4 regions of the Mycobacterium sp. IDUB_37 genome follow, and region 3 is predicted to be linked to each of the others. Evidence: riboswitches for the same ligand, from Rfam matches in the RefSeq annotation. Region 3 holds a riboswitch; each other region holds the start of a gene.

The links. A riboswitch is a leader RNA that binds a small molecule or an ion and turns the genes downstream of it on or off. The one in region 3 is predicted to bind cobalamin.
Region 1: another riboswitch for cobalamin. It lies ahead of ACZY1I_RS21950 (PPE domain-containing protein); the one in region 3 lies ahead of metE (5-methyltetrahydropteroyltriglutamate--homocysteine S-methyltransferase).
Region 2: another riboswitch for cobalamin. It lies ahead of ACZY1I_RS03880 (amino acid adenylation domain-containing protein); the one in region 3 lies ahead of metE (5-methyltetrahydropteroyltriglutamate--homocysteine S-methyltransferase).
Region 4: another riboswitch for cobalamin. It lies ahead of ACZY1I_RS03850 (PPE domain-containing protein); the one in region 3 lies ahead of metE (5-methyltetrahydropteroyltriglutamate--homocysteine S-methyltransferase).

What each region holds. Positions count from the first base shown of each region.
Region 1 covers NZ_JBVAXG010000006.1:358,833-366,577, reverse strand. Annotated here, with positions in the region: gene ACZY1I_RS21965 (type III polyketide synthase) at 1-715, shown strand, start outside; gene ACZY1I_RS21960 (cytochrome P450) at 744-2,036, opposite strand; gene ACZY1I_RS21955 (ABC-F family ATP-binding cassette domain-containing protein) at 2,033-3,802, opposite strand; cobalamin riboswitch at 3,866-4,046, shown strand; gene ACZY1I_RS21950 (PPE domain-containing protein) at 4,169-5,839, shown strand; gene ACZY1I_RS21945 (hypothetical protein) at 5,850-6,755, shown strand; gene ACZY1I_RS21940 (acyl-CoA synthetase) at 6,858-7,745, shown strand, end outside.
Region 2 covers NZ_JBVAXG010000001.1:823,760-831,504, forward strand. Annotated here, with positions in the region: gene gjpA (outer membrane porin GjpA) at 1-804, opposite strand, end outside; gene gjpA (outer membrane porin GjpA) at 1,059-2,291, shown strand; cobalamin riboswitch at 2,312-2,491, shown strand; gene ACZY1I_RS03880 (amino acid adenylation domain-containing protein) at 2,667-7,745, shown strand, end outside.
Region 3 covers NZ_JBVAXG010000002.1:772,876-780,620, reverse strand. Annotated here, with positions in the region: gene ACZY1I_RS10280 (Rv1453 family transcriptional regulator) at 1-841, shown strand, start outside; cobalamin riboswitch at 1,207-1,436, shown strand; gene metE (5-methyltetrahydropteroyltriglutamate--homocysteine S-methyltransferase) at 1,537-3,864, shown strand; gene ACZY1I_RS10270 (hypothetical protein) at 3,878-4,306, shown strand; gene ACZY1I_RS10265 (DUF3556 domain-containing protein) at 4,318-6,042, opposite strand; gene ACZY1I_RS10260 (hypothetical protein) at 6,172-6,345, shown strand; gene ACZY1I_RS10255 (PE family protein) at 6,541-7,745, shown strand, end outside.
Region 4 covers NZ_JBVAXG010000001.1:813,886-821,630, forward strand. Annotated here, with positions in the region: gene ACZY1I_RS03840 (PPE domain-containing protein) at 1-1,460, opposite strand, end outside; gene ACZY1I_RS03845 (PE-PPE domain-containing protein) at 1,566-2,978, opposite strand; gene ACZY1I_RS03850 (PPE domain-containing protein) at 3,021-4,625, opposite strand; cobalamin riboswitch at 4,692-4,871, opposite strand; gene ACZY1I_RS03855 (ABC transporter ATP-binding protein) at 5,089-6,861, shown strand; gene ACZY1I_RS03860 (ABC transporter ATP-binding protein) at 6,858-7,745, shown strand, end outside.

The DNA of each region.
Region 1 (7,745 bases), on a different contig from region 3:
CCGGATCGCGGGCCGGGTCGGTTTGCGCCCCGATGTGCGCCGGATGCCCCTTTTCGGCCTGGGATGTGTGGCCGGTGCGGCAGGAGTCGGCCGGCTCAACGACTATCTGCGCGGCGCGCCCGACGGCGTCGCCGTCCTGATCGCGGTGGAGCTGTGCTCGCTGACGTATCCGGCGGTGAAGCCGACGGTGTCAGGCCTGGTCGGCACCGCCCTGTTCGGCGACGGAGCGGCGGCGGTCGTCGCGGTCGGTGACCGGCGCGCCGAGCAAATCCACGCCAGCGGCCCCGACATCATCGATTCCCGGAGCCGTTTGTATCCCGACTCGCTGCACATCATGGGCTGGGACGTCGGCTCCCAGGGCTTGCAACTGCGGCTTTCTCCGGACCTGACCGATCTGATCGAGCAGTACCTGCCCGACGACGTCAGTGGGTTCCTCGCCGGCCATCAGCTGACCAAGGACGACATCGGCGCCTGGGTCAGCCATCCGGGCGGACCGAAGGTCATCCACGCGATCACCAACAGCCTCGAACTGCCTCCGGAAGCCCTCGAGCTGACCTGGCGTTCGTTGGGTGAGATCGGCAACCTCTCGTCGGCCTCGGTGCTGCACATTCTTCGTGACACCATCGAGAAGCGACCGCCCAGTGGCAGCCCCGGCCTGATGCTGGCCATGGGCCCCGGGTTCTGCGCCGAACTCGTGTTGCTGCGCTGGCACTAGCTGCTGCGCTGGCCCAGGCGCGTCACGACTAGCGCCTCTCGACGACCTCGACACTCAAGCCCGGCCGCGGCGACAACGCGGCGAAATTAGCGGGTCGGATGCGTTGCGTCGGGAACCGAAGCGTGGTCCTGGCGATCAGTCGGGCCAGCATCACCGTCATCTCGGTAGTGGCCATCACCGCGCCGATGCACCGGTGTAGCCCGCCGCTGAACGGAATGAACTCATGCGGGGCGGGTTTGCGATAACCCGGCGAGTCAGGATCCCACCGTTGCGGGCGGAAGTCGGTTGGCTCCGGCCAGATCTCGGGGATCCGATGGGTGACGTAAGCGCTGAAGACGATCATCCGGCCAGCCCGGATCCGGTGCCCGTCGAACCGCAGATCGCGCATCACTTTGCGAGCCGAGATGACGCCCGGTGAATAGAGCCGAAGTGTCTCCTGCACAAGCCCATTCAGGTAGGGCAGGGCGGAAAGCTGCTGCGCGGTCGGCGTTCCGTCGCCCAGTACCCGGCTGACCTCTTCGAAAGCGGCGTCCCACGCTCCTGGCAGGGTCAGCAGCGTGTAGACCGCCCACGCCAGCGCGCCGCTGGTGGTCTCGTATCCCGCGGTGATGATCGACACGATCTGATCGCGAATCTCGTTGGTGCTCAGGGCGTGACCCTCGTCCGAGCGCCCGCTGAGCAACGCGGTCAACATGTGGTCGTCGGGTCGCGGCGCACCGCGGGCATCGGCGATCTCGGAGTCGATGAGATCGTCGATGCGTTCGCGGGCAGTCATCGCGCGTCGCCAGGCGGGGGAGTTGAGCCGCTGGTGTAGCCGCATCACCTGAGGCGGTATGTGCGTCAGGTCCAGCAGGTGCTGCAGTTGCGCGCCCAAAAAATCCGAATGTGCCGCCATTCGTGAACCGAAGAGGCTCTCGGCGGTGCTGCGCCGCACGGCTGAGCGCAGGCCCTGGTAGATGTCGAGGCGCTGCCCGGGCTGCCAGCCGTCGATCATCTCGTCGACGGTGGACACCATGGTGGCGACATAATCCTGGATCTGCCGGTGCCGCAGTCCGGGCGCCACGACGCTGCGCCGACGCCGGTGGTCCTCTCCGTCGCTGACGATCAGTGCGGTGGGTCCGTCGACGGGCGCCAGATTCTCGAACGTTTCCCGCCAACTGAAGGCATCGGCGTTGCCGAACACAAACTTATTCGCTTCCGGCCCAAGCAGATAAACGATGCCGTGCCGGCCGATTCCGGCATTGATCACCGCGCCACGACGCTTGTACAGCGCAAGCAGCGCTTCACCGGGCCGGTAGGGGACTGTCCGGTATGAGCTCATTCGAGCACCTCCGACAACTCCAGCCACTGGCCTTCCAGGGTCACGACCTCGCTCTCGAGGGTGCGCAATTCCTGGGTCAGTCGCGTGATGGCGACGTGGTCGGATTGATCGTGCTCGGCGAGTTCGGTGTGCTTGGCCGCGATCCGATCGGCCGCGCGGGCCAACTGGCGGTCGACGGAGGCCAACTCCTTCTCGGCGGCGCGGCGTTGTGCCCCCGACATCGAGTCCGTGGGCCGTACAGGTGTCCGGTCCACCGGCTTCGCCGGCGCCCGCGCGGCCAGTCGCAGGTAGTCGTCCACCCCGCCCGGCAGGTGACGCAACCGGCCGTCCAGGATCGCGTACTGCTGATCGGTGACGCGTTCGAGCAGGTAGCGGTCGTGGGAGACGACGATCAAGGTGCCCGGCCACGAGTCGAGCAGGTCCTCGGTGGCGGTCAGCATGTCGGTGTCCACGTCATTGGTGGGTTCGTCGAGAAGCAGCACGTTCGGCTCGGACAACAGGATGAGCATGAGTTGCAGGCGCCTGCGCTGGCCGCCGGAGAGCTCACCGACGCGCGACGAAAGCTTGCCGGCGAAGCCCAAGCGCTCGAGCAGCTGTGTGGGCGTCATCTCCTTGCCGCCGACCTCGTAGCCGGCCTGCAGGCGGCCCAGAATATCGGCGATTCGGTCACCGGCCAGGGCGATCAGCTCGCTGCCCTGTTGATCCAGCACGGCCAACCGGACCGTCTTACCGCGCTTCACCCGCCCGGTGGTCGGTTGGATGGTGCCGGCGATCAGACCGAGCAGGGTGGACTTGCCTGCGCCGTTGGCCCCGACGATCCCGGTGCGCTCACCAGGGGCGATCCGCCACTCGACCTCGTTGAACACTGGGCGGCCGTCGAACGAAACGGACACATCGAGCAGGTCGATGACGTCTTTGCCCAGCCGGGCGGTGGCCAGCTTGGCCAGCTCGACCGTGTCGCGGATTGGCGGAACGTCAGCGATCAGCTGATTTGCGGCCTCGATGCGGAACTTGGGTTTGGAGGTGCGCGCCGGCGCGCCCCGACGCAACCAGGCCAACTCCTTGCGCATCAGGTTCTGCCGTTTGGCCTCACTCGAGGCGGCCATCCGGTCCCGCTCGACCCGCTGCAGCACATACGCCGCGTAGCCGCCTTCGAACGGCTCGACGATGCCGTCGTGCACCTCCCAGGTGTTGTTGGCGACTTCGTCGAGGAACCAGCGGTCGTGGGTGACCAGCAGCAACCCGCCGGTATTGCGTGCCCAGCGTTGTTTGAGGTGTTCGGCCAGCCAGGTAATGCCTTCGATGTCGAGGTGGTTGGTCGGCTCATCAAGCGCGATCACGTCCCACTCGCCAACGAGCAACTGCGCCAGCTGAACCCGTCGTCGCTGGCCTCCGCTCAACGTGGAAACCATTGCATCCCAATTGATATCGGCCACCAGGCCGTCGACGACGTCGCGGATACGGGCGTCGCCGGCCCACTGGTGTTCGGGGCGGTCACCGACCAGCGACCAGCCCACGGTGTGGCTGGGATCAAGGGTGTCGGCCTGGCTCAGCGCGCTCACCCGCAGACCGCTGCGCTGAGTGACCCGCCCCGAGTGCGGCTTGATCTGTCCGGTGAGCAGGCTCAGCAGGCTGGACTTGCCGTCGCCGTTACGGCCCACGATGCCGATGCGGGCACCGTCGTTCACGCCGAGCGTGACCGATTCGAGTATCACCTGGTTCGGATATGCCAGGTGTATGGACTCGGCTCCGAGCAGGTGTGCCACTGGACTGAGGCTACCGGCCCGCAAAGTGAAGTCCGGACGCTCGGTTGATTGGCTACCGTGTGGCCCGACGGAATGCGACAATCTCACCCGTAAGGCAACGACGATGCAGGAAGCCGGTGAAAATCCGGCGCGGTCCCGCCACTGTCATCGGGGAGCGACCCTCACTAGCCACGGTCATATGACTGGAAGGCGAGGTTAGCGGCGATCCGAGAGCCAGGATACTCGCGTCGTTGCGTCCTGCTACCCGGGGCGGTGTACCCCGAGAAAGCTGATCGACGTCGATGTCTCTTCGTCTTTTCTGGCGCCTCCAATGGCGCAGTTAGTCTCGCCGGCAGGGGTTTTCGCCATCACCGCGGGCGAAATACGGTGACCGCCCCGATCTGGATGGCCGCACCGCCGGAGGTGCACTCAGCGTTGCTGAGCGGTGGTCCGGGGGTGGGTCCGATGTTGTCGTCCGCGGCGGCGTGGGCTTCATTGAGCGTCGAATACAGCGAAACCGCGCAGGAACTCGTGGCGCTCTTGTCGGCGGTGCAGGCCGGAGCTTGGGACGGCCCGACCGCTGCGACGTACGTTGCCGCTCACCTGCCGTATCTGGCGTGGCTGTTGCAAGCCGGCACCGACAGCGCGCTAATGGCCGCCCAACAGGAGGTCGCCGCGGCGGCCTGGGTCACGGCGCTGGCGGCCATGCCGACGTTGCCCGAACTGGCGGCCAATCACGCCACCCACGCGGTGCTGATGACGACCAATTTCTTTGGTATCAATACGATCCCGATCGCGCTCAACGAAGCCGACTACCTACGGATGTGGATTCAAGCCGCCACCGTGATGAGCAGCTACCAAGCGGTCACCACGGCTGCCGTGACTGCGGCACCGCTGCCGACGGCAGCGCCGGAAATCATGAAGGGCGACAGTCAGCAGGTCGGTGCCGCCGAGACATCGTCACTGCGGGACCAGTTCAACCAGTTCCTGCAGTGGTTGTGGGACCTGTACACCAAGTTCTACAACGAGGTCATCCAGCCGTTCAACAACTGGCTGCAGAACCTGCCGTTCTTCCAGGCGCTGTTCTCCGGCTTCGATCCCTACCTGGTCAGCCTGGGCAACCCGCTGACCTATCTCAGCCCGCTGAATATCGGGTTCGCCCTCGGCTACCCGCTGGATTTCGCTACTTACGTGGTCCTGCTGTCGCAGATGTTCTCATTCGTCGCGCTCGATCTCACTGCGGCGTTCGCCTCGGGTAATCCATTGACCATCGGTTTCACCATCATCTTCGTCACCGTCGAAATCTTCGGCACGGTGATCACCGACACCATCGCACTGCTGAAGACGACGCTGGAGAGCACTCTCGCGCTGACCCTGGCGCTGGTGCCGCTGCTGACGGTGCCATTGGTGCCGTTGGCCGCCGGCGCGGTACTGGCACCGATCGGCGTCAAAGCCTTGGTGGCGCTCGCGCCGGCGCCGCCACCGCCACCCCCGACGCCCGCTACGCCACCCCTGGCAGCGTTGGGCCCCAGCACTCCGACATCCAGTCCGGCCCCGACTCCAACCGGCGTCGAGGCGACGGCCCCGGCGCCATCGCCCGGTGCACCGCCGTCTACCGCAGCACCACCGACGACGACGGGTACGGGCGTACCCGCGCATATGGATGCCATGGGTTATCTGTTGGCCGACCTGAGCTCGGCAGCCAAGCGGGCGGCGGCCGCCCGCGCGCGAAAGAAGGCGACGGAGCCCGACAGCGCTGAGGAACCCGAGGCCGCGGCGGCGCCGCAGGAGCAGGCCAAGTCGCCGCGACGCCGTCGGGCGAAGGCCGGCCTGTTCGGCCGCGGTTACGAATACATGGACCTGGAGCCCGAAGCGGCGACGGCGTCGGCTACCGGCGGGAAATCCATTGGTTTCGCGGGCACCCTGCCCAACCGGGCGACCTCGGCGGCGACGGGGCTGACTGCACTGGCCGAGGATGAGTTCGGCGGCGGCGCACGCCTGCCGATGATGCCGCGAACCTGGGCTGGCCAGACCTCGCCGGACGAGGAAAGCCTGTAACAGTGGTGGGGTGCGACTGACGACGATCATCGCGGCGATCTGCGTCGTCGGTTGCCTGTCTGGCTGCGGTCCCGGCGATCGCCGCGCTGACGCGCAACACTTGCAGGACGTTATGGCAGGCATGCCCGGCGTGTCCTCAGCCCGGGTGAGCTACCACAACGATGTTGACCATGGCGTCGGCATCAATATCTTCGCGGCTGTTCCGGCGGCGACCAGCGAGCAGATCCGTGACCTCGTGGTCAGGATCAACACAGCTCGCCGCGACAGGTTTGCTGGATACGCGCAGAACGCGATGTTCGACATCACCGCCGACCACCGTGCCTTGTTGAGCCGGCTGGCCGAGCTGGACCCTGACCAGATTGCTGGTGACGTGACGCGACTGCGTCAGGTCACCTCACTGATTTCAGCGAACCAATTCGCCTGGTTCCGGAATGGATCCAACAGTGTGCTCGACCTGCGCGACGTCGCCACGCCGACGGCGGCCATCCTGCCCGCGTTGGTGGACACGGTCGGTTCGACGAACGTCGAAGTGGGTGTGGCACCCACGGTTTCGCCACGACCGTGGGGCGCCCGCTTCCCGTTCACGCATGACGAAAGCGACCAGCTGCAACAGCGGGTCGGCGGGCTGCCGGTTTCCGTACGCGCCGTCGGCACGGCAGGAGCAAAGGCAATCGTCGCCATTGATGTCGTGATCAGCGGGCCCGAGCATGCTGAGGCTGACGTGGAGAACACCGTTCGCTCGCTGGGACCAGCTGATCCGCTGGTGCTGACGTGGACCGTCGAGCGCGCCGGTTGGCAAGGCTCCGTAGTTGTCGACGGGTGCAGCGAAGCGGCGAGTCCGCCGGCGGTCGGGCCGGACGCAGTCGCCCTTCAGGCCGCAGTCCGGGCGCATCTTGAAAGTTGCCCGTCGCGCTGAGGCCTGTCAGGTGCGACGATGCATTCCCGTCGATCTGCGCCAAGGCCGATGTGCCATGATGTCCACGCTGGTCAAGGCCTAACTCTGGGAGTTCTGAGGAGCATGGTGGATCTCAATTTGTCGATGGTCACGCGACCGGTCGAGCGTCTGGTAGCCACAGCTCAAAACGGTCTGGAAGTCCTGCGGTTGGGAGGCCTGGAAACGGGCAGCATCCCGTCGCCCTCTCAGATCGTCGAGAGCGTGCCGATGTACAAGCTGCGGCGCTACTTCCCGCCGGACAACCGGCCCGGACAGCCACCGGTGGGCACGCCGATATTGATGGTGCACCCGATGATGATGTCGGCGGACATGTGGGACGTGACCCGCGAAGACGGCGCGGTCGGCATCCTGCATGCCAGGGGACTGGATTGCTGGGTCATCGACTTCGGCTCGCCGGACAAGGTCGAGGGCGGCATGCGCCGCAACCTGGCCGATCACATCGTGGCGCTGAGCCAGGCCATCGACACCGTGTACGAGGCCACCGGCCAGGACGTGCACCTGGTTGGCTACTCACAGGGCGGCATGTGGAGCTATCAGGTCGCCGCCTACCGGCGTTCCAAGAACCTCGCGAGCATCGTGACGTTCGGTTCCCCGGTCGACACCTTGGCCGCGCTGCCGATGGGTATCCCGGCCAACTTCGGTGCCGACATCGCCGATTTCATGGCCGATCACGTTTTCAATCACTTGAACATCCCAAGTTGGTTGGCGCGCACCGGTTTCCAGATGATGGACCCGATCAAGACCGCGCAGTCCCGTATCGACTTCGTGCGTCAGTTGCATGACCGGGAATCGCTGCTGCCGCGCGAGCAGCAGCGCAGGTTCCTCGAGCGCGAAGGCTGGATCGCCTGGTCGGGGCCGGCGATTGCTGAACTGCTCAAGCAGTTCATCGCCCACAACCGCATGATGACCGGCGGTTTCGCCATCAACGGCCAGATGGTGACGCTCACCGAC
Region 2 (7,745 bases), on a different contig from region 3:
GACGCCGCCCGCGGTGTTGAGCAGCGCCACTGCAGGGGCTACCACGGGACCCACCGCGCCCAGCAGCACTCCGCTGAACGGCGAGGTAGCGAAGTTGGTCACGGCGGAGAGCAACAGGCCGTCCGGCCCGGTGGGGATGTATCCATCGCCGAACAGCCCGGTGTACACCTCGTTGTGTGCGTTGTTGACCGGTACCACGGTGGGATCGGGTGGGATGGCCCCCGGGTTGGTCGCCGACGTGACACCACCGAGGGTGTGCTCGATGACCGCCGTCGCGACATCCGGGGGCGCGCCGACCAGGAACACCGACTGCACGGCGGTCTGCAGGTTGCCGACGAATGCCGCGGGGTTGGCAACCAGTTGGCCCACGCCGGTCACGAGGGTGCTCACGCTTTCCCCGGACGCGTCCAGCACCGCAGCGGCATTCTGGGCTGTGGTTCCGAAGGCCCGCAACCATGGTTCCACCGGGTCGATGGTCCCGGTGGGTGCGGCGGCGGGTCCGCCGGCGAGTAGCGGCGCGACATTGGCGATCTCAGCGTTCGCGTAGGCGCCGGCGCCGGCGTTGATCAAGCCGACGAACTGCGCATGAAAGGCTTGCGCCTGGCTGCTGACAGTTTGAAATTCCTGGCCGAAGTCACCGAAAATCGAAGCAATCGCTGCAGATATCTCGTCTTGGGCGGCAGCCGCGATCCCCGTGGTGGGCGCCGAGACGCTCGCCGTGGTGTCCGCCAACAACGACCCGATACCAGCCAAATCCTTTGCTGCGCCGTGCAATAGCTCCGGCGCTGCGATGATGAACGACATATCCACCGTTCTCGGTTGAGATGAAGAACCCGAGGCTTCCCGTCAAACTCGCCGTTGGCGACACTGGAAACTACCCTTGTTGCATATCGTTTGCAGGTAGTAATTTGCATTCGGAGCCACTTTTTGTCAACTTCGCGAGCGGTGCGTCCCGGCGGACCGCTCCCGCCGGCCGGGAACTATGTCGGTGCTCGAGCCGACTCCTAACCAGACGGAAAAGACTTCGCGCTACGGCTGGCCGATGGGGGCTGAACCAGGTGTCGTTTGTGATTGCCGCACCCGAACTGGTACAGGGTGCGGCCCAGAAGTTGGCGAGTATCGGCTTGTCGCTGGCGGACACCACAGCGAGCGTCTGGGGCCCGACAACCGGGATCGCGGCGGCCGCGCAGGACGAGGTCTCAATCGCGATCGCGTCGCTGCTCGGCGACTTCGGCCAAGACTTCCAGGCGCTCAGCGCCCGAGCGCAGTCATTTCACGCGCAGTTCGTCCGCTTGCTGAATGCGAACGCCGCGACCTATCTGGGCGCCGATCTGGCCAACGCCCAAGCGGTCGCCGCGGAATCCACGCCGATGTCGGGCTTGGATGCTTTCGGTACCGCTGTCGCCGCCCCCTACCAGGCTCTGGCCTCGACGACGGCCGCCAATGCCCAGACCGTATTCGCTGCCTCTCAACAGGCTTTGAACAGTCTGTCCGGTGGCGCCTCCACAGGACTGAGCCAACTCGCCACCGACCCCGCTGCGTTTTTCGGGAGCCTGCAAACCGCACTGCAGTCCGCGACACTGGTCGGCGCCCCCGGCAATGTGCTCGAGGCCGTGGTGAACCACACCCTCGGCGGTATTACCACCTCGTTCGCCGCCGACGGCGAGCCGACTCCCGTGCCCAACGCGCATATCGAGATATACGACGGTCTTGTCGGGACAGGGGATTTCACTCCGCCGACCGGTCTTGAAGGCCAGTTCGTGGCGGCGGTGACCAACTTCGCCTCGTCACCGTTGAGCGGTGTCCTGCTTGGTGCGGTGGGCCCCTTCGTCAGCCCCGAAGTGGCGCTGCTGAACAGCGTCGGGTCCAGTTTCACCCACCTCACCGGTGGCTATCCGACCTCGGCGATGACCGACCTGCTCGGTGCACCCGCCAACGTCGTCAACGGCTTCGTCAACGGCGCCACCCTCAACCTCGACCCACTGGCACCGGTCTTCAGCCCGTTCGTCAGCGGCGGCGCCGACGGTGGCGAGCAACTCACCGGCCTCAGCTTCGCCTTCGGCGGGCTGCTCAGCCCCGGCCAGGTCGTGGACGGTCCCGGCGGCGCGATGTACTACGGCACCGGCGGCTCGGCGCTCAACGCCCTGGGTCTGAACATCATCTTCGTGCCGCCGGACGACTACGCCGGCGGCTTCGTCAACATCCCTCCGGTCCCGGTGGGACCGATCGGGGCTTCTGCGGGATTGTTGGACATCATCGGGCAGGCACTAGATGGCACTCTGCTCGGCTGAACCCGCGTATCTGCCCGGATTCGGCCGGGGTGCGACAATGTCGCCTGTACGGCGATGATGATGCAGGAAGCCGGTGTGAATCCGGCGCGGTCCCGCCACTGTCATCGGGGAGCGACCCTCACACGCCACGGCCATTGGCTGGAAGGCGAGGCGAGCAGCGATCCGAGAGCCAGGAGACTCGCGTCATCGCATCCTGCCACCCCGGGGCGGAGCACCCCGGAGAGAGCTGATCCCTGATGACGCTGCACGTCGTGGACACCCTGCCCGGTTATTTGCGGGTTACGTCACCCACATTGGTCCGTGGTAGGTGTTGAAGTGACCAAAGCTGACCAGCTCGCCCGCGTTGACGCCGATCGCCGGGTTAGGGGGTAAGGGATGGTGTTCGCGGCGACCGGGACACCGACGTCTACGACTGAGGGCCGTCAATTCCAGCGCCACGGCCTGGGTGAGCGCGCGACCGCGCGACGCGCCAACGAGGTGATCGGCGCCTGGGTCGACCGGTGTCCCGACACGGTCGCGCTCCGGATGATCGAGGCGACCGGGACGGATGCCTGGACCTACCGGCGGCTGTGGGACCGGGTCTGCCGGATTCGCGACAACGCCTTCGCTGATCTGCCGTTGGGCTCGCGTGTCGTGATGGCCCAAGCCGGTGACGCCGACTACGTGGCCGGATTCCTCGCCGCGCTGGAAGCCGGGCTCGTCCCGGTCCCGCTTTTTCTGCCGTCGGCCGATGCGCCCGAACGATTTCTGCAACGTGCCCAACACATCCTCCGGGACTGTGCGCCCTCGGCCGTCTACACCAGTACCGATCTCGCCGACGTGCTTGGACGAGCTTCGCTGTTGGACGGGCTGGCGTTGAAGACTCCGGACTCGGTTGCCGAAGCCGCCCCGTCGCGACCTGCCGGCACGCCGACCGACGCCCGACAGGTCGCGTTCCTGCAGTACTCCTCGGGCTCCACCGGGGAACCCAAGGGAATCGTCAATACGCACGAGTCGATGCTGCATCAACTCGCCATTGCTTTGGAGCTGTGGAACCGTCCCGACGACATCCACACGGTCAGCTGGCTGCCGCTCTACCACGACCTCGGCATCTTCTGGGGCACCCTGCTGGCATTGGCCACCGGCGGTAGCGCGACCCTCATTCCACCGTTCGAATTCGTGCGCAACCCACGCATCTGGTTGGAAACCGTCGACCGGGTGCGCGGAAACTGGATCGCTGGGCCAGATTTCGGGTACCGCCTCTGCCTGGACGCTTTTGACGCCCCGGCGATCGATGCCCTGGATCTGTCCTGTCTGCAGCTGGCCATCAGTGGCGCGGAGCCGGTTCGCGCTTCCACACTGCGCGACTTCGTCGCGAAGTTCCGTCCGGCCGGCCTGCGAGCCGACGTCATGGCGCCGCAATACGGGCTCGCCGAAGCCGGTCTGGCGGTCTCCGGGACGAACAAGCCGCGGCCTTGGGTGCAGGCCGACTTCGATGCCGAGCAACTCAACCGCGGTCGCGCCGTCGAGATCGACGCGCGACAGCCAGGACGACGCACCCACACATTGGTCAGTTGCGGCAACGCCACATTCGGTTGGGATGTGCGCATCGTCGACCCGGAACGGCGAACCGCGGTGCCCGACGGCGCTGTCGGTGAGATATGGGTAGCGGGATCGGGACTGCCGCAGGGGTATTGGCGCCGCCCGCGGGACACGGCCGAAACATTCGGTGCCACCACCGCGAACGGCGACGGGCCCTACCTGCGTACCGGTGACGCCGGCTTTCGCAGCAACGGCGAACTGTACATCTGCGGACGTTACCGCGACCTGATCATCGTCGGCGGCGGCAACTATTTTCCGAACGACATCGAGTCGACCGTCGAAGAGGCGGGCTGCGGGGTGCAAGGCGGGGGCGCCTGCGCAGTGCAACCCGATGGGTCCGACGACTGGTGGCTGGTGCTGGAGACCACCGCTCCGGCCGAGGATCTCGATGACATCAGTCGGGTGCTGCGGCGCAGAATACTTGCGGCACATCAGACCGCGCCGGAACGCATCGTCTGGGTGCGTAACCGCGTGCTGCCCAGGACCACATCCGGAAAGATCAGGCGCCGCAAGACACTCGAGATGCTCAATGCCGCAGCGTTCGAGATCGTCCATCAGGTGTCGGCCCGCCAGGTGCCGTCCACCACTGTGCGGCGGGCCTCCGAACTGGCCGAGTACGTCGCGGCCCTGCTCGGGGTTGACGCTGACACCCTGGCCATCGGCACAGATCTCACCACGCTGGGGCTGACCTCGATGATGACCGCGCAGGTCGTCGAATGGTCGGCGGCATCGGACCGGCACCTGGACTTCGCCGCCCTGTATGCCGAACCAACACTGCGCAATTGGCAGCACCTCTTAGATTCCGCGACACCCATCCCGCAAGTCGCCGCCGGTAACGGCGACACGTTCCCGACGACCGCGCTGCAACGCGCGTACTGGATCGGCCGGGGTGCCGAGCAACCTCTCGGGGGAGTGGGTTGTCAAACCTACTTCGAATTCGCCGGTGCCGCTCTCGACCCATCGCGGCTGGACAACGCGCTCGGCGCGCTGGCCCAGCGACACCCGATGCTGCGCAGCAAGTTTCCCGAGGACGCCCGATTGCGCGTCATGCCGGAGAACCTCCATTCGCCGCTGCAGGTGCACGACCTGACCGAGGCCACCGATGCGGCACGCAGCCGGCACCTCGACGGCATTCGGAACAGGTTGCGCACCTGCAGATTTGCTGTCGAGGTCGGCGACACCTGGCGCGTCGAACTGACCCAGCTGCCCGATGGCTGCATCGTACATTTCGCGATCGATCTCATCATCGCCGACCTCACCAGCATCGGTATCTTGCTGCGCGACCTCGCCGCGCTGTACAGCGGCGAAGAATTGCCAGCTGTATCAGGTGGTTTCGGCCACTGGGACAGCACCGCGCCCGTGTCGCTCACGGAAGCCGTGCAACGACTCCCCGAAGGCCCGCAGCTGCCCCAGTCCGAAGAACGCGACATCGCGTTCCGTCGCAGGCAACACACCCTGTCTGCTAACACGACGACCGCACTCGATGCTGCGTGCCGGGAGCACGGGGTCACCCGTGCCGCGGTGTTCCTGGCCGCCTACGTCGTGGTGCTGCGTAACTGGAGCAGCACCGACGACTTCCTGATCAACGTGACGACATTCGGTCGTCCACCCGGCGTCTCCGAGGTCATCGGCGATTTCACCAAGACCCAGCTGTACTCAGCCGATGCCGCCGGGCCTACCGGCTTCGCCGACCAAGCGCGGACTGCGCAGCGAGGCCTGCGCGTCGCGCTGAGCGCACCCGAATCCACCGATCTGTTGCCAGCCCAACTGAAAAGCGGTACCGGACATAGCGGAATCGTTCCCGTGGTATTCACCTATGCGGCCGACACCGCCGTCCTTGACCGCCGCGTTGCCGACACGCTGGGAACCATCGGCGAAGTCACCTCGATGACTCCGCAGGTCATCATCGACAACCAGGTGGGGGCGGTCGGTGCGGATCTGATCGTTTCGTGGGACTACCGTGCGGGCTGCTTTCCGCCCGGTGTCGTCGCGGACATGTTCGATGCCTACGTCGGCCTGCTGGAAAATCTCGCTGGTTGCCAGTGGTCCAGGCCCGCGGTGATCGATCTGCCCGAGCATTCCCGAGTGATTCGCATGCAGCGCAACGCCACTGACGCACCGAAGCCGTCGGGACTGCTGTACGACGCGTTCCGGGAGCGGGCGATGCGCGATCCCACCCGGATCGCGGTGCGCTGGACAGCCGGAGAATTCGACGCCGGCACCGACCCGATCGCGGACTCGTATCGCGAGCTTTCCTATGGTGCGCTCGACCAGCACGCGCGCAGTGTCGCGGGGGTGCTGGCCGGCAGGCATGCACCGGGCTCCATCATCGGCATCCAACTGCCCAAGGGGCCAGGGCAGTTCGTCGCCGTGCTCGGCGTGCTGATGGCCGGCTGCACTTACCTCCCGATCGGTCAGGACCAGCCGGCCGACCGGTTCGCACGCATTTGCGCCCTGTCCGCAATGTCGGGCCTGATCCGGTCAAAGCAGCTGAGCCACAGACCAATACCTGCCGGCTGCCTGGCACACGACTTCGAGTCGATGATGGACGGCACGCCCGCGGACACCATCCGTGCGGACCCGGACGACGCCGCCTACGTGATCTACACATCTGGTTCTACCGGGGAACCCAAGGGTGTGCTGGTCTCGCATACGGCGGCGCTGAACACAATCCTGGACGTGAACCGTCGCAACGACATCAGCGACGCCGACTCGGTGCTTGCGTTGTCCGCCTTGGACTTCGACCTCAGTGTCTATGACATCTTCGGCCCCCTCAGCGCGGGTGCCGGCGTGGTGGCCGTCTCGGAGCAGTCTCGTCGCGACGCCTTCCGGTGGAACGCCCTGATCGCCGAGCATGCCGTCACGATATGGAACTCCGTCCCGGCCTTGATGGACATGCTGCTGATCGCGGCGGGGGAAAGCGCCGGGGCGCTGCCGAGTTTGCGTTCGGTGTTTCTCTCTGGCGATTGGATCCCGCTGGACATGCCGGCGCGACTGCGTCATGTCGCACCGCAGGCACGCCTCGTCGCGATGGGCGGCGCCACCGAAGCCGCAATCTGGTCGAACGAGTTCGTCGTCGGTGACATTGCACCCGACTGGGTGTCGGTGCCGTATGGATTCCCGTTGTCCAACCAGGCCTTTCGGGTCGTCGATCGCCGAGGACGCGATCGACCCGACTATGTCGCGGGCGAGTTATGGATCGGCGGGGCGGGTGTGGCCCACGGTTACCACAATGCTCCCGAATTGACCGCCGAGCGATTCGTGCTGGACCAGTCGGGACACCGGTGGTACCGGACCGGCGATCTCGGCTGTTACTGGAACGACGGAACGCTGCAGTTCCTCGGCCGGATCGACTCGCTGGTCAAGATCGGCGGACACCGGGTGGAATGCGGCGAGATCGAACACATTCTGCGTGGACACCCACTGGTCGACAGCGCTACCGTGGTGCCGATCCACCGCAACTCCGCGTTGGGTGCGGTAATCGTATGCGGCACTTCGGAATTTACTGATGCGGCGGCGGCGGAACTGCGCCTGTACCTGGCGGACCGGCTGCCGCAGTACATGATCCCGAAATCGGTGATCTGCCGGACCACGCTGCCGTTGACCGCGAACGGGAAGGTCGATCGCGGCCAGGCCGCTGTGGATGTGGAGGACTCCGTTCGCGCAGCGACAGGCCGGCAGTCGCCGGGTGCTCTGGACCCGGTCGAAAAGTTGGTCGCCGACATCTGGTCGGAGGTGCTCGGGGTGCCGATCACCCGACGAGAAGATAACTTCTTCGCCCATGGTGGTGACAGCCTGCGTGCAACCCAGGTGGCCGCCCTGCTGAAACGCGACGGGGTGCTCGGGGCTGAAGTCGGCCAACTGCTGCGGCGG
Region 3 (7,745 bases):
CGCCGGCATCACCGCGCAAATGCAGCTGGAATACGCCGAGCTGACCCAACACAAGACGGCCCGGCACCGCAAACTCGTCGAGCTCATCCTCAACGGGGCCGCCGTCGACGTGGAGCGGGCCGAACAGCAACTGGGCATCGTTTTCGAGCAGCCGCACACCGCCGCCATCATCTGGTCCGACGGACCCGACATCGACGCGACCCGCCTGGACCAGCTCGCCGAAGCGGTCCAGCAGGCCGTCGACAGCAAGCGCGCGATCACCGTCGTCGCCAGCGCGTCCACCCGCTGGGTGTGGGTCAACGATGTGGTTTGCGTCGACCCCGAACAGCTCCGCGACGTGGTCAAGAATTCACCGGACGCACGAATAGCGCTCGGAAATACCACCGCCGGATTCGAGGGGTTTCGGCGTAGCCACCGCGAGGCGATGACTGCGCAACGCACGCTGGTCCGGCTGCGGTCACGTCAGCAGATCGCCTCCTTCACCGATATCCAGTTGGTCGCCTTGCTCACCGAAAGCCCCGAGGGCGCGGACGAATTCATCAGGGCTACGCTCGGCGACTTCGAGTCGGCAAGCCCGACGCTGCACAAGACGTTGTTGGTGTACATCAACGCGGAATGCAATGCCTCACGCGCCGCCAAACGGCTTTACACCCACCGCAATACGTTGCTGCACCGACTCGACGCCGCCCAACGACTCCTGCCCCGGCCCCTGGACAACAACCTGGTCGAAGTTGCCGCGGCCATCAAGGCCGTGCTGTGGCGCGCGCCGCAATCCGGCGATTTGGCGGAGGTCAACCCTGAACCCTACGACCCCGCCCTGGCACCTGTGCCGGAGCCTTAACAGGCAGACCCAACGTTCCTAACGCTGAAGCGCTAGCGACTTGACGAATTAAGGTTCAGATCGCGCAGTTGTGCTGCCAACTGCTGCGGACGCAGGAGTGGCGCGTTGTGGTCCAGCCCGGGGAGGACGTGCGCCTGTGCGTGCGGCGATATGTCAGCGATAGCGCGTGCGGCGGTGGCGTCAGGACGACCAGCCCAGGCCCGGAACCAATGGTGTCGATGGCGATCGAAGTGCCATCTGCCGAATTGACGAACGACTGCTTGAAATCACGCGCCTTCATTCCAACTCCGATCCGCGGCAAGCGGCCCGCTCAGGCGGGATTTTAGCCGCGACCACCCCGCGGAGTAGCGTTGACCACGCAACTGGTCTGCCGTTGCCCACGTGGTAGCGGCATCGAGCGGCGCATCGAGGCGTCGTGAGAGGGAATCCGGTGAGAATCCGGAACTGTCCCGCAGCGGTATGCAGGAACGAACGCCGTATTCGATATGAAGAAGCACTGGTCTCGATCTTGGGGCTGGGAAGCGACGGCCAGTAGGAGCACCTTCGAAGGTGCGCGCCTGTGAGTCCGAAGACCTGCCAGCTGTGTCGGACGCGCCGCGTCCGGCGGCACATCGCCTCGTGGAATGGGCGTTTGGCCAAGCTGTTTCGGTGGTATGCGGGCTCGAGTACAGAAAGCTGGCGCACCCCCGAACGGAATGGCTGCGCGTCCGCGGGCGGTGACCCACCCGTCAATTGAAGGACGACCAGCAGTGAGCGCTCAACCATTTTCCGCAACCGTCACCGGCTCCCCCCGCATCGGTCCGCGCCGCGAACTCAAGCGCGCGACCGAAGGCTACTGGGCGGGACGCAAAAGCCGATCCGACCTTGAGTCGGTCGCCGCGACTCTCCGCCATGACACGTGGTCGGACCTGGCCGCCGCCGGCCTGGATTCGGTCCCGATCAATACCTTCTCCTACTACGACCAGATGCTGGACACCGCGGTGCTGGTCGGCGCGCTCCCGGACCGGGTCAGCGGTATCTCCGACGAACTCGACCGCTACTTCGCCGCCGCACGCGGCAACGACGACGTCTCACCGCTGGAGATGACCAAGTGGTTCGACACCAACTACCACTACCTGGTTCCCGAGGTCGGACCCGCAACCCGCTTTTCGCTGAACCCCGACAAGGTGCTCTCCGAGCTGAAAGAGGCGCAGGAACAAGGCATTCCGGCGCGTCCCGTAGTGATCGGGCCGGTCACCTTCCTGCTGCTCAGCAAGGCAGTGGACGGTGCGTCTGCACCGATCGAGCGGCTCAAGGAACTGGTGCCCGTCTACTCCGAGTTGCTCTCGCTGCTCGCCGACAACGGCGCACAGTGGGTGCAGTTCGACGAGCCGGCGCTGGTGACCGACATCTCCCCCGACGCACCGGCGCTGGCCGAGGCCGTTTACACCGCGTTGTGTGCGGCGGCGAACCGACCGTCCATTTTCGTCGCCACGTACTTCGGCGACCCCGGCGATTCGCTGGCGGGGCTGGCCCGCACGCCCGTCGAAGCGATCGGCGTCGACCTGGTCTACGGCGCCGACACTGCCCTCGCCGCCGTGCCTGAACTGGCCGGCAAGACGCTGGTGGCCGGCATCGTGGACGGACGCAACATCTGGCGTACCGACCTGGAGGCGGCGCTGGGCAAACTCGCGTCCCTGCAGGGTTTGGCGGCGTCGGTCGCGGTCTCTACCTCGTGCTCCACCATGCACGTGCCGTACTCGCTCGAGCCGGAGACCGATCTGGACGACAACCTGCGTAGCTGGCTGGCGTTCGGCGCCGAAAAGGTCACCGAGGTGGCCACCCTCGCCCGCGCGCTGCGCGAAGGACGCGAGGCGGTCGCCGATGAAATCGCGGCATCCAACGCCGCGGTGGCCTCCCGCAAGGAGGACCCACGTCTGCACAACGACCAGGTTCGGGCGCGCATCGACTCCATCGTCGAGTCCGGCACCCAGCGCGGCGACGCGGCGGACCGTCGGGCCAGCCAGGAGGAGCGGCTGGACCTGCCGGTGCTGCCCACCACGACGATCGGCTCCTACCCGCAGACCTCGGCGATCCGCATCGCCCGCGCGGCGCTGCGTGCCGGGGACATCGACCAGGCCGAGTACGAGCGGCGGATGAAGCAGGAGATCTCCGACGTCATCAAGCTGCAGGAAGAGCTCGGGATCGACGTGCTGGTGCACGGCGAGCCGGAACGCAATGACATGGTGCAGTACTTCGCCGAGCAGCTGGAGGGCTTCTTCGCCACCCACAACGGCTGGGTGCAGTCTTACGGCAGCCGCTGCGTGCGTCCGCCAATCCTGTTCGGCGATGTGATCCGGCAGCAGACGATGACGGTCGACTGGGCCACCTACGCGCAGTCGCTGACCGACAAGCCGGTCAAGGGCATGCTCACCGGTCCGGTGACGATCCTGGCGTGGTCGTTCGTCCGCGACGACCAGCCGCTGGCCGACACCGCAAACCAGGTGGCCCTGGCCATCCGCGACGAGACGGTGGATCTTCAGTCCGCCGGCATCGCCATCATCCAGGTCGACGAGCCCGCGTTGCGGGAGCTGTTGCCGCTGCGTCGCGCCGACCAGGACGAGTACCTGGAGTGGGCCGTCGGGTCTTTCCGGTTGGCCACCTCCGGCGTCGCCGACTCGACCCAGATCCACACCCACCTCTGCTATTCGGAGTTCGGTGAGGTGATCGGCGCGATCGCCGACCTGGACGCCGACGTCACCTCCATCGAGGCGGCCCGGTCACATATGGAGGTACTCGACGATCTCAACGCGATCGGCTTCTCCAACAGCGTGGGTCCGGGTGTCTACGACATCCACTCACCACGGGTGCCCAGCACCGCCGAGATGGCCGAATCCTTGCGCTCTGCATTGAAAGCTGTACCGGCAGAGCGGCTTTGGGTAAATCCCGACTGTGGCCTCAAGACTCGCAATGTCGATGAGGTGACCAAGTCCCTGCAGCACATGGTGGCCGCGGCGAAAGAGGTGCGCGCGGAAAGCCCTTAGGTGTGAATTTCGAATGCGCCTCAGCAAAGCGCCGAGTGCCAACGTCAGGCTGGGCGGTAACGGGGGTGCCGGCGGCAACGGCGCCAATGCCGCCGGACCCGTCAGTGTCAGCGGTAGCGGTAGCGGTGGCGCCGGCGGCCGGGGCGGCAACGGCGGGGACGGCGGCGCGGACACAGCGACAGGCAACGCCACCGCCCCCGGCGGCGGAGCAGGCGGTAACGGCGGGCTGGGCGGCAACGGCACCGGCGGGACCGGTGGAAAAGGCGGCGACGGCGCTACCGGCGGGATCGGCGGCAATGGCGGCGTCGGGGCCGGCGGCGGTACCGGCGGCGGCAGCGGACCGGTCACCGGCGGCGACAACGGCGACGGACCCACCGGTCCGACCGGCGGTGGCGGCGGCACCGGGGGCACCGGCGGCTCCGGCGGGCTAGGTGGCAGCTAACGCCGCGAGCCCTACTCCGACAGCACCTCGACCGGCACATCGTCGGCCCAGGGCTGCCGGGTCACCATGTCGGCCACCCGCACGAACCCGTGCTCGAACTCCCCCGTCGCCGCGTCGACGAGCCGATACCGCTGTGTCTGACGGTGGATCGGTTGGGCATCGAGCAGTACGACCCGCACCTCACCTGGCGCGAACTGGCAACGCCGCTGCATCGCCTGGATCAACTGCTCGTTGTGCATGTGGCCGTCACCGAAATTCCATCCGATGGCGGTACTGCAGATCCGCTCACCGTCGGTGAGGACGTAGTCGTCCTCGTCCTGGTTCGCCATTGCGCGGTGCGCCAAGGTGAACAGCGCCCGGCCGTGAGTGTTGAAGCCGCGGAAGGCATATCCCATAAACAGCGGGATCTGCGCGGCCTCCGGACTGCCGTAGAACCGCTCGAGCTGCGCTTGCGGCATGCTGGCGATCGCCACAATGCCCCGCGATATCTTCTCGCTCGCCGACGGCTTGATGCACCACAGCGTGGTGTCCCAGTTTCCGGCGTAATATCGCATGCCCGGCAGGAACGAGATCTTGCGCGGGAACAGGTTGCCGGCAATCACGATGCTCACCAGCAGGGCGAACAGAATGCCCACCAGCACTGGGTATTTGAGGTCTGTCAGACCCAGCTGGGCATGACCGACGAACAGCGAGAGCACGCCGAACATCATGAAAACATTCCACTCCAGCGGGACGCCCATCGGGATCGCGGAAAGGATCCCGAAGTGGAACAGCAGCATGACGATCGCGGCCACCTTCAGCGGCCAACCGTCGTGGGAGAAGAACAGCACCACCGGCACCACCATTTCGATGAAAGTGCTGATGTGGGCGACGATTCGGGACAGCCGTCCGGGTCGCAGGTCGTCGGGGAACTTCTCGAAGAACAACCGCTTGAGCCATCGGGGGCGCATCAGCGGGTTGTTGGACATCATCGTGGAGATCACGAACGGGAAGTGCTTGTTGAGTTTGGACGTCGCCGCCCCCATCCAGATCACCAGAAACACCAGTTTGGCGGCGATGATCATGTCCACTCCTGGAAGGAGGAACGTCACCGTCAGCGAACCGTAGACCTCCCCGCGGGCGGCCAGGAAGATCACCTTGTCGCGAAGTCCGGCCGCGCCCAGCACCAGCAGAATTGCCACGATCTGCCACGTCGGCAACACCCCGACCGTGGTCCCCAACGCCGGTATCGGGCCGCTGCCATCGGTGAACAACGCCGTCACCAGCAAAACCAGCAGCAGCGCGTACAAGGCGACGTCCAGCGGCTTTCGTTTGGTGCCAAAGGTCATCGGAACACGGTCGGGCCACGGTGGTAGCCGGATGGTGCCGAACCGCAGCCAATACAGGATCGAGCCCAGCGGCGGGAAGAACCGGTTGTTCAGCGGCCCAAAACCGCAGCCGAGCCCGACGACCTCGAACAGCATCGTGTACAGCACGACCTTCTCGACCACGATAGGCTCCGCGTACCACGCCCGAACGTCGGTAAAACCGTCGATCCCTTTGGTAGAGAACACAATCAACCAGGCGAACAAGACGTAGAGCAGGATCTTGACGACATAGAACAGATGCAGCACTACGGGCGTACCGAAGCCCACTTCGGCCCAGTGCCGGGCCATCGGCTGGATCTTTTCACTGCGGGTGCCCTTGCTCCACTCGGCCATGTCGAGTTCTGGCAGTTGGGGCTTGAGAAATCCCATGGTCGAAAGACTAGAACGTGTTCTAACGGCCTGCCCAGGTTCTCGCACAATCCTTTGTCAGCCCGTAAGGCGCTCGATACCGTGAGCTGTGTTGCCGACGGGCGACTTGGGCGGCTGAAGGAACAGGACATGAGCAGACTTCGATACCTCGCCCTGGCAGTCGGTACGCCGCCGCTGTCGCCGGGCGACTCGTGCTTGACGTTGCACGCCACCACCAAAGACGCCACCGGGCGGACCATGTGGTGCAACCCGACGATGACGGGCAGTCACAGCCTGGTATGGCAATGCGGCGGGCCGGCCTAGTAGCGCCGTCAAGTCCGGCGGAGCAGGCGGTCCCGGCGGTGCCGGCGGCCCGGGTGGCTCCTAACAGCGCTCCCCCCTAGGGAATTCGCGCAATTCCGAACAAAAGTCGCCCGCGCCCGCGTAATGTCCGCGGTCTATTTACCTGCGGATGTTCGGGCATGACGCGGGTTGCACTTCTCGGCTGGGGGAGGCCATATGTCATATCTGATCGCAGTTCCTGAGTCGTTGGCGGCAGCGTCGGCCGACCTCGGCGGCATCGCGGCCGCCATCGGGCAGGCCAACGCAGCGGCGTCGTCGTCAACCACGTCGGTGCTGGCTGCCGGTGCGGATGAGGTGTCCGCAGCGATCGCCGCAATTTTCGGCACGCACGCTCAGGAGTACCAAGCGATCAGCGCCCAGGCGACGGCGTTCCAACAGCAATTCGCCCAAACTCTCCACTTGAGCGCTCAGGGATACATGGGCGCTGAGGCGATGAGCATTGAGGACCTCCTGTTTTTCCCGATCAACGCGCCGTCCGAATTGCTGTTCGGCCGACCGGTGATCGGTAACGGCACCAACGGCGCACCCGGCACCGGCCAGAACGGCCAAGCCGGCGGGATCCTGTTTGGCAATGGCGGCAATGGCGGGTCAGGGGCGCCCGGCGGTAGCGGCGGAGCCGGCGGGTCCGCTGGGTTCCTCGGCCGAGGCGGTAATGGCGGCGCTGGTGGAGTTGGTGGTGCTGCGGGCGGACGCGGTGGCAACGGCGGGTGGCTGTTCGGCTCCGGCGGGGCCGGTGGCGTCGGCGGCGCCGGATCGGCAAGCAGCATCAACGGCGGTGTCGGCGGTGCGGGCGGGGCCAACGGCTTCTTCGGTGGGAGCGGCGGCGCGGGCGGTACCGGCGGGAGCGGCGGCACCGGTAACGGAGTCGGCGGAACCGGTGGCGACGGCGGGGCAGGCGGTGCCAACAGGGCACTGATCGGCTGGAACGGCGGACATGGCGGCGCTGGCGGTACCGGCGGAGCAGGCGCGACCGGCGGTGCCGGTCAGACCGGCTTCGCGGGCGGTACCGGCGGCAATGGCGGTGGCGGCGGCTCGAGCTTCCTCGGCACCGGCGGCGACGCGGGCGCCGGCGGCCGCGGCGGGGTGGGCGGCAACGGTGGCGCAGACACCGGCAGCGGCGGAATCGCAGCGCCATCCGGTGGCGCTGGCGGCCTCGGCGGCAACGGCGGCACTGCCGGCACCGGCCTGTTCTCGGCGGGCGACGGGGGTACCGGTGGCGGCGGTGGGACAGGCGGCAATGGCACCAACGGCAACGACTTCAGCGCGGTAGGCGCCGACCGCGGCGGCGACGGCGGCGTCGGTGGGCACGGCGGCAATGGGGGCAACTCGGGTCGCGGCGGCACGAGCGGCTCCAGTGGCGC
Region 4 (7,745 bases), on a different contig from region 3:
ACCCCCGGCGGATTCTCAATGCGGTCGCTGCCCCACGTGTGGGGCAGCCTCGGCGCGACGGGTTCGCCATCGAGGCCGTCAGCCAGTGTGATCAACCCTTCCGGGCGGACCTCCGCTGCCGCCGACACCGTCCCGGTGAACCCCAACGGCCCCGCACCCTGGTTGGACGCAGCCGTGGCGGCGGGTGCGTGGTCCGGTGGAGCGCTCAGCTCGGAATCGATGTCCATGTATTCGCGACCGCGCCCGCGCATCACGGCGCGTGCGCGTCGCCGCGACCGTCCCCGCGCTGATTCACGCGCTGAAGCTGCGGCCGCCGCGGCGACGGGCGCCGGCAGCGTCATGCCCTTGCCGCGATCGGTCAGTGTCGGACCCTCCCCGTCGTCAGGTCCACGACTGGACACCAGGTAGCCGAAACCCGTTGCGGCGGCCGCCGGAGCCGATGCCGGCGCCGCCGGCGCTGGTGCGGGCGGCGCCGGGCCAGTCCCGGCCGACGCGGCAGGCGCGGGGGCCGCGACCGCCGGTGCGATCCCTGCGGCCGACCGTGCTTGAGCTGCGGGGGAGTCCGGAAGCCGGCTGTCGTCAGTGGGCAACTGATCCGGCTGAGGTACCGCGGCAAGTCTGGCGAGTCCCGCCAAGCCGGCCAGGCCGCTGAACGTCAGGAACGGAGTGCCCAGCAGCGCCGCGGGCGAGGCGAACAGGGTGTCGAAGGTGACTTCGTACGTCGCTGCCACCACCAGAGCACCCAACAGCTCCGGGGAAGGGGACCTCAAGAACTGTTGAACCGCCGGAAAGAACGTGTCCAGCGAATCGAGTTCGGGCGGGCTCTGGACGCCGAACAACTGATCCACCACGCTTCGCACGAGGTTCTCCCAGAGGGTTGCGATGTCGTCGGGGGAAGTGGATGCGGCCGCGGGGTTGCCGGATTTCACTATCACGGGCGCCGGTGACGTAGCGGGCACCGCGGCCACGGTCTGAGCCGAAACCGCTTGATAGGTGCTCATGACGGCGGCGGCCTGAATCCACATCCGCGCGTAGTCAGCTTCATTGAGCGTGATGGGGATGGTGTTCACGCCGAAGAAGTTCGTTGCCATCAAGGCAGCGTGGGTGACGTGGTTGGCGGCCAGCTCACCCGGGGTGGGCATGCAGACCAATGCGGTGGTGTAAGCGCCGGCCGCGGTCTCGTGCTGGGCGGCTGTCGCGGCGGCGTTGACGACGGCTTGCGCCAGCCACGCCAGGTAAGGCGCATTGGCGGCGGCATACGACTCGGCGCTGAGGCCCTGCCACACGCCGGCTTGCACCGCAGCCACCAGCGCCGACAGGTCGTCGAGCGCCTCGGAGTAGGCGGTGCTCAAGGCGTTCCATGCTGCGGCCGCGGCCAGCAGAGAGCCCGGTCCCGGGCCGCTGCTCAGCGACACCGAATGAACCTCGGGTGGGAACGCCATCCAGACCGGCGCGGTCACCGTCAGCCGCGCGCAATCAGAGACCGCATACCTAGTAGTCGCGCGAGAGTTGTTAAGAGTTCCGCAGAAGTTCTGCAGGCAAACGGTGTGAGCGTCAGCCGAATCTCAGCCGGCTCCGAAAGGTGGGATAGGCAGGGCGTGTAGCCCGGTGCCGATCGCCGTCGTCACCGCCGACAGCAAAGTAACCGGAGACTGGCCAAGGTTGATCGTCAGGCCTGGATCTAATTGCGGAACAAATGGGTAGGTGTTCGGCATGTCTGACGGCGGCAGTAATCCAGCTAACACCAGATTGGCCTGCACGCCTTGTACGGTGCCCTTGACCAGGTAGGTCCCGACGTTGATCGGGTTGATCAGGGGGAACAGGCCGGCCGGGGTGGGCAGGTTCGCGTATTCGGTATTGGCTCCGCCGATATCGCCGTAGCCCAGATCGACCAGCACCCGCAACTGCGGCTGAATCAGATTGAGCAACGGCTGCGGTAGGTTGAGCGGCCTCAGCAGCGGCAGGTCCTGACTCGGAATCACGTAGTAGGTGGTGCTGCCGGTGGTTCCGGGAGACACCGGCGCGACGATCGCTGACGCGAGTTGCGCGGCCGTGAGGTTTTCGTATGCGGGGCTCGGACTCAGGTGGCCGTAGTACAGGCCGGCGAGGGCGTTGGCGTCCGCCAGGAGGTTGATTGGGTACCGCGGAAAATTGGCGAAGCCGTCGTATTGGATCGTGTAGATGTCCGTCGGGTAGGCCAAGTTTGGTGTGGCGCCACCGAATGACTGGTTGAAGCCCGGTATGTACAAGCCGGTGAATCGTTCGTAGAAGCCGCCGTTCGGATTGTTGGGATTGCCGGCCAGCACGAACCGCAGGTCGGCCGGGTTCGGTGGAGCTATCGAACCGTTGGCAATGCCATTGAGATAGTTGGTGACGACGGTGGCGCTCTGGGAGAAACCGAAGACGACGGTTTGGGTGCCCGGCGGTTGAGCTGCGATCGCCTGCTTCAGGATGTCGACTCCGCGGGCGATCGATGTGTCGAAAGTCAGACTGTTGAGACCGGTCAGCGGGAAGCCCTGCTCGGGTGTGGTCAAACCGGTCGGGACTGCGGTCAACGGGGAGATGAGCGGCGCGATGTAGGCGTTGTAGATGTTGTTCAGGTAGGCGGCACTCGGGGTGGGATTGCCGGTGCCGCCCATGATCAGCGTCTCGACCGCCGCAGGGCCTGCGGTCGTCCCGGTTGCGAGCAGATCGCGCTGGGCAAGTTCGGTGGCCAGATACGATCCGGCCGCTGCACTCAGGGTCTGAACAAACTGCTGTTGAGACGCGCCGACCTGCGCGCTGACCGCTTGGAACTGCCGACCGTAATCGGCGAACAGCGCGGCGACCTTCGTCGATACCTCGTCGGTGCCGGCGGCCAGCAGTCCGGTGGTGCGGGCCGCGGCGGCCGTCTGCACGGCGTCGATCGCCGAACCGATGCTCGTCAGATCCGTTGCCGCCGCCGCCAGCGACTCGGGCGGCACGCTCAGAAATGACACGCTGCCCACTGTTCCTCAATCCGCATTGCGGCGTCTCGGCTTTCAAGCACTGCTGTCGTCTTCTCCGCCCGCCCCACCGGACTCGTCCGGCGCCCAGGTGCTGGGCACCAGCGGCTCTCTCGGGCCGCTGCCGAAAGTGTCGTCGGTCAGCATCGTCAATCCCGCGGCCGCGGCCACCCGCCGGGCGGTCCCGGTGAAGCCCAGGGGTCCCGCACCCCGGTCCGACGCGGCGGTCCCGGGATCTTCGCCGACCGGGTCGTCGAGATCCACGTATTCGTAACCGCGGCCTTTGACTTCGACGTTGTCTCGCCGTGGTCGACGAGACCGTGCCTTCTTCTTCGCTGACGCCGCCGCGGCGGCCGGGGCGGCGGCGACGTCGGGACGACTGGCCTTACTTTTGGTGCTGACCCGGGCACTCGCCCGGGACGGCAGGCCGGCGGGGATGCCCATCAGGTAGGGAATCGGCCCCGCGGGCTGGGCCGGCGGCGGTGTTGGTGCGGCAGGCGCGGCAGGCGCCCCGAGCGCGGGAGCCGGCACCGACGGCGCCGGGCCAAGCGCCGGGGCGGAAGCCGCCGGGGCCGGTGCCGGCGCAGCCGGTCCCGAAACCGTCGTCGAACCCGGGCTCAACGCGGCGATCGGCTCGTCCGGGACGGGTCCCAGACCTGCATCCAGGTGGGCGTGTATCTCGGCGATGCCGATGACGCCACCTGCCCCGAAACCCCCCACCGCCGCCGGGAGGGCGAGCAGGGGAGCGGCGAGCCCCACCGCCAGCAACGGAAAGGTGACCAGGAACTGGATGGCCTGGATCGTCAGGTCGTAGCCGATCGCGGCCGCGCCGAACAGGTAGGCCAGTGCCAGCAAAGCGGGGTTGTTGCCGGCCGCGCTGGTGAGTCCCTGCAGGAGTGCGGGGTAGCCGCTGGTAGGCGACGACAAGGTGCTGATTTTGCCGACGAGCCACGACAGCGGATCGGTTCCGGGAGGGACGCTGAAGATGTAGGAGAACAGGTCGCCGCCGCCTTCACCGCCCACGCTGTTGAAGACCTTGTCGACGGCCGCGAAAAAGTCGGTGATCGCCGAGAACGGGTCGGCGGAGGCCGCCGTCGGGTTCCCGTTCACGATCGCCGGCGCCGCGCTCGAGTGCGGCGACCCCGTCACCGCCGCCGAAGAGACCCCTTGATAGGCACTCATGACGGCGGCGGCCTGGGTCCACATCCGTGCGTAGTCGGCCTCGTTGAGCGCGATCGGGATGGTGTTGATCCCGAAGAAGTTCGTCGCGGTCAACACCGCATTGGTGGCATGGTTGGCGGCCAGCTCACCCAGAGTTGGCATGGCAGCCAGGGCCGCGGTGTAGGCGGCGGCCGCGATCTGCTGCTGGGCGGCGGTCGCGGCGCTGTCCGCGCTGGCCTGCATCAGCCACGCCAGATACGGCGCATGGGCGACCGCATAGGCCTCGGCGGTCGGACCGGCCCAGGCCCCGGCCTGCACGGCGCTCACCACGGCGGTCAGCTCGTCGGCGACTTCGGCGTACTCGGTGCTCAGTGAATCCCAGGCAGCCGCGGAGACGAGAAGCGGCCCGGGCCCCGGACCGCTGGACAGCAGCGCCGAGTGCACCTCGGGCGGCGCGGCCATCCAGAACGGGGCGGTCATTAGGGGCAGGCCCCGGACGCGAAGATGCTCAAAGCGTCAGCTCTCTCCGGGGTGCTCCGCCCCGGGTTAGCAGGTCGCGATGATGTGAGTCTCCTGGCTCTCGGATCGCTGCTCGCCTCGCCTTCCAGCCAATGGCCGTGGCGTGTGAGGGTCGCTCCCCGATGACAGTGGCGGGACCGCGCCGGATTCACACCGGCTTCCTGCATCATCATCGCCGTACAGGCGCCATTGTTGCACCCAATTGCACCCGCGGGCTGCACCTACCGGGCATCCGCCGACAATATTCCTGCGCCCGACTACGTGCAGGCAATTTGCAAGTGTCCTGCGAACCTTTTGCATGAGTAACCGGCGATCGTATTTGGCCGCAGCTGCGCGACCGCCGCACCGCGGTGCCTCAACGTTGCTGACGTAGCGCATCATTGCCACGTTGGTCCGCGGCAAGAGAGTTGCGACGGAGGTATGCGTGCGACCCCACCCTGAACCGGAAGCCGTGCGATCGCCGGAAATTCTCAAGTCAGCGCGGACCACGCTCATCGCCTGCGCTCTGCTGTCGGCACTGAGCTCGCTGGCGGGCATGGCTCCACTCGTTGTGGTCGTGGAGGTGAGCAAACGACTCCTCGGCGGCGACCACAACCTCTGGCCGGTCGTGATCGTGGCGATCGTCGCGCTGGCAGTCAAACAACTCGGTGTCCTGGCTGCCGGCGTGATGACTCATCTGGCTGACATCCGGGTGTCGTTTCGAATCCGCCGTGAACTTCTGGCCAAATTGACCAGGGTGCCGCTCAACTGGTTCAGCGACCGCAATTCCGGCATCGTCAAGAAGGCGGTCGAAGACGACGTCGCGGCGCTGCATCGGCTGATCGCGCACTCGATCGTCGAGCTCAGCGCCGCCGCGGTGCCGCCGCTGGTGGCATTGGTCTACCTTTTCGCCCTCGACTGGCGGATGGCACTGGCGACCCTGCTGCCGGTGTTCGCCGGCCTGGGCGCCTACCAACGCGCGATGGCCAGCGCGGGCACCAAGTATCCGGAGTTCATGGAATGGCTGGCGCGCCTCAACGGCGCGGCGGTGGAGTTCGTGAACGGCATCGGCGTGGTGAAGGCGTTCGGCACTCCCGGCGAATCGAGTCGGCGTTTCCAAGACGTGGCGCGTGGTTTCGCGCACTTCTTCCTCGACTGGGCCAAATCTACGAGCGTCGCCAGCGTGACCGCGGAGATACTGCTGTCGCCGCCGAGCATCCTGCTTGTTGTCGCAACGGCCGGAGGCATACTCACCGCCGACGGAGACATTTCCCTGGCGAGCTTCATTGCCTTCCTGGTGTTCGGCACCGTCATAACTTCGGGATGGATGACCCTGCTGATGTCGGTGCATCCCTTGGTCACCGGGCTGAAGGTATACCGGGAAATTCGTGAATTACTCGCCACCCCAGAGCTTTCGACGCCGGATGAACCCGTCGAACCCGATCCCACGACCGCCGGGCCGGTGGTACGGCTGCGCGGCGTGCGGGTCACATACGCAGACACGGTTGCCCTCACCGAAATCGATCTGCGCCTCGAGCGGGGCACCATCACAGCGCTGGTCGGACCGTCCGGGTCCGGGAAATCGACTCTGGCCAAACTGCTGCCCCGGTTCAACGATCCGGCCGAAGGCGCGGTCGAACTGTATGGAGTCGACCTGCGCCGGATCGACCCCGCCGAGTTGTATCAACACGTCGCGTTCGTATTCCAGGACTCGCATCTGGTGTCGTCGATGAGCATCCGCGAGAACATCGCGCTGGGGCGTCCCGACGCCGACGACGCCGCGGTGCGCGATGCCGCCGGCAAAGCCCAGATACTGTCGAGAATCAAGGAATTGCCGCGCGGGTTCGACTCGGTCGTCGGCGAGGACGCGGCGCTGTCGGGGGGCGAACGACAGCGTGTCTGCATCGCTCGCGCGATTCTCGCCGACCGTCCGATTCTGGTTCTCGACGAGGCCACCGCGAGTGCCGACCCGGAGAACGAGGCCCGCATCCAGGATGCGCTCAGCGAGGTCGCTCGGGGCCGGACTGTGTTGGTGATCGCGCACCGGCTCAGCACGATTCGAGGCGCCGACAACATCGTGGTACTCGACAGCGGCCGCATCGCCGAACTTGGCACGCACTCAGAACTGCTGGGGAACAACGCAATCTACGCACGACTCTGGGAACAGGAGCGCAGAAGTGAACGCGGCGTCACCGAGCAGCTGGAGGCGAAGCGATGAGCATCATCATTCGCTATCTACTCGAGTTGCTCGATGATCGTGGGCGCCGCCAGTTGCATACGATGCTCATTCTGCAAGGCGCGCAAGGAATTCTGCAGGGTCTGGGGTTCCTTTTCGTCGTTCCGTTGATCGGGGCGCTTCTCGAACGGCCCGCGGACACCGATCAATTCTGGTTCTGGATCGCGGCGATCGCCGCGACGGTAGTCGTCCATCACGGATTGCTGGCGTGGAGTACGTCATTGGGCTATCGGGTGGGCACCGGCGTGCTGACCGGTTTTCACACCCGTATCGGAAATCACCTGGCCACCTTGCCGATCGGTTGGTTCGGTGCCGACCGCACCGGGCCCATCGCCCGCCTGGTCGCCAAGGACGCTGTCGACGTGGCGGATTTTCCGGCCCACCTGTTGCGCTACCTGGTCGTGGGCGTGAGCACGCCGGCCACCCTGATCATCGGAAGTTACCTGAGCGACTGGCGCATTGGGCTGGCATTGACTCTGGGCGCCGTGCTCTGCGCGCTGGCGCTGCGGATGTTCATGGCCATCGTGCATCACAACGATGCGGACTACGAAGCGGACATCGGCGCTACCGCATCCCGGATCGTCGAATACGCCCGCCTGCAACCGACGCTGCGGGCCTACGGCGTCCTCAACCGCCGGGAGCTCGGCACGCTCGAAGAATCCCTTACCCGCCAACAACGCTCGCAGTCCCGGCTCACCATCCGCGGAGCGTGGGGCCTGATCGGTTGCTTCGGCACGATGCAACTGGTCGTGACGACAATCATCGCGTTGACCGTCGCCCTGACGCTGCGCGGCGAACTCGCACTACCGACGATGATCGGACTGCTCATCATCACGTTGCGGATGATCGACCCGCTCTCTCAACTC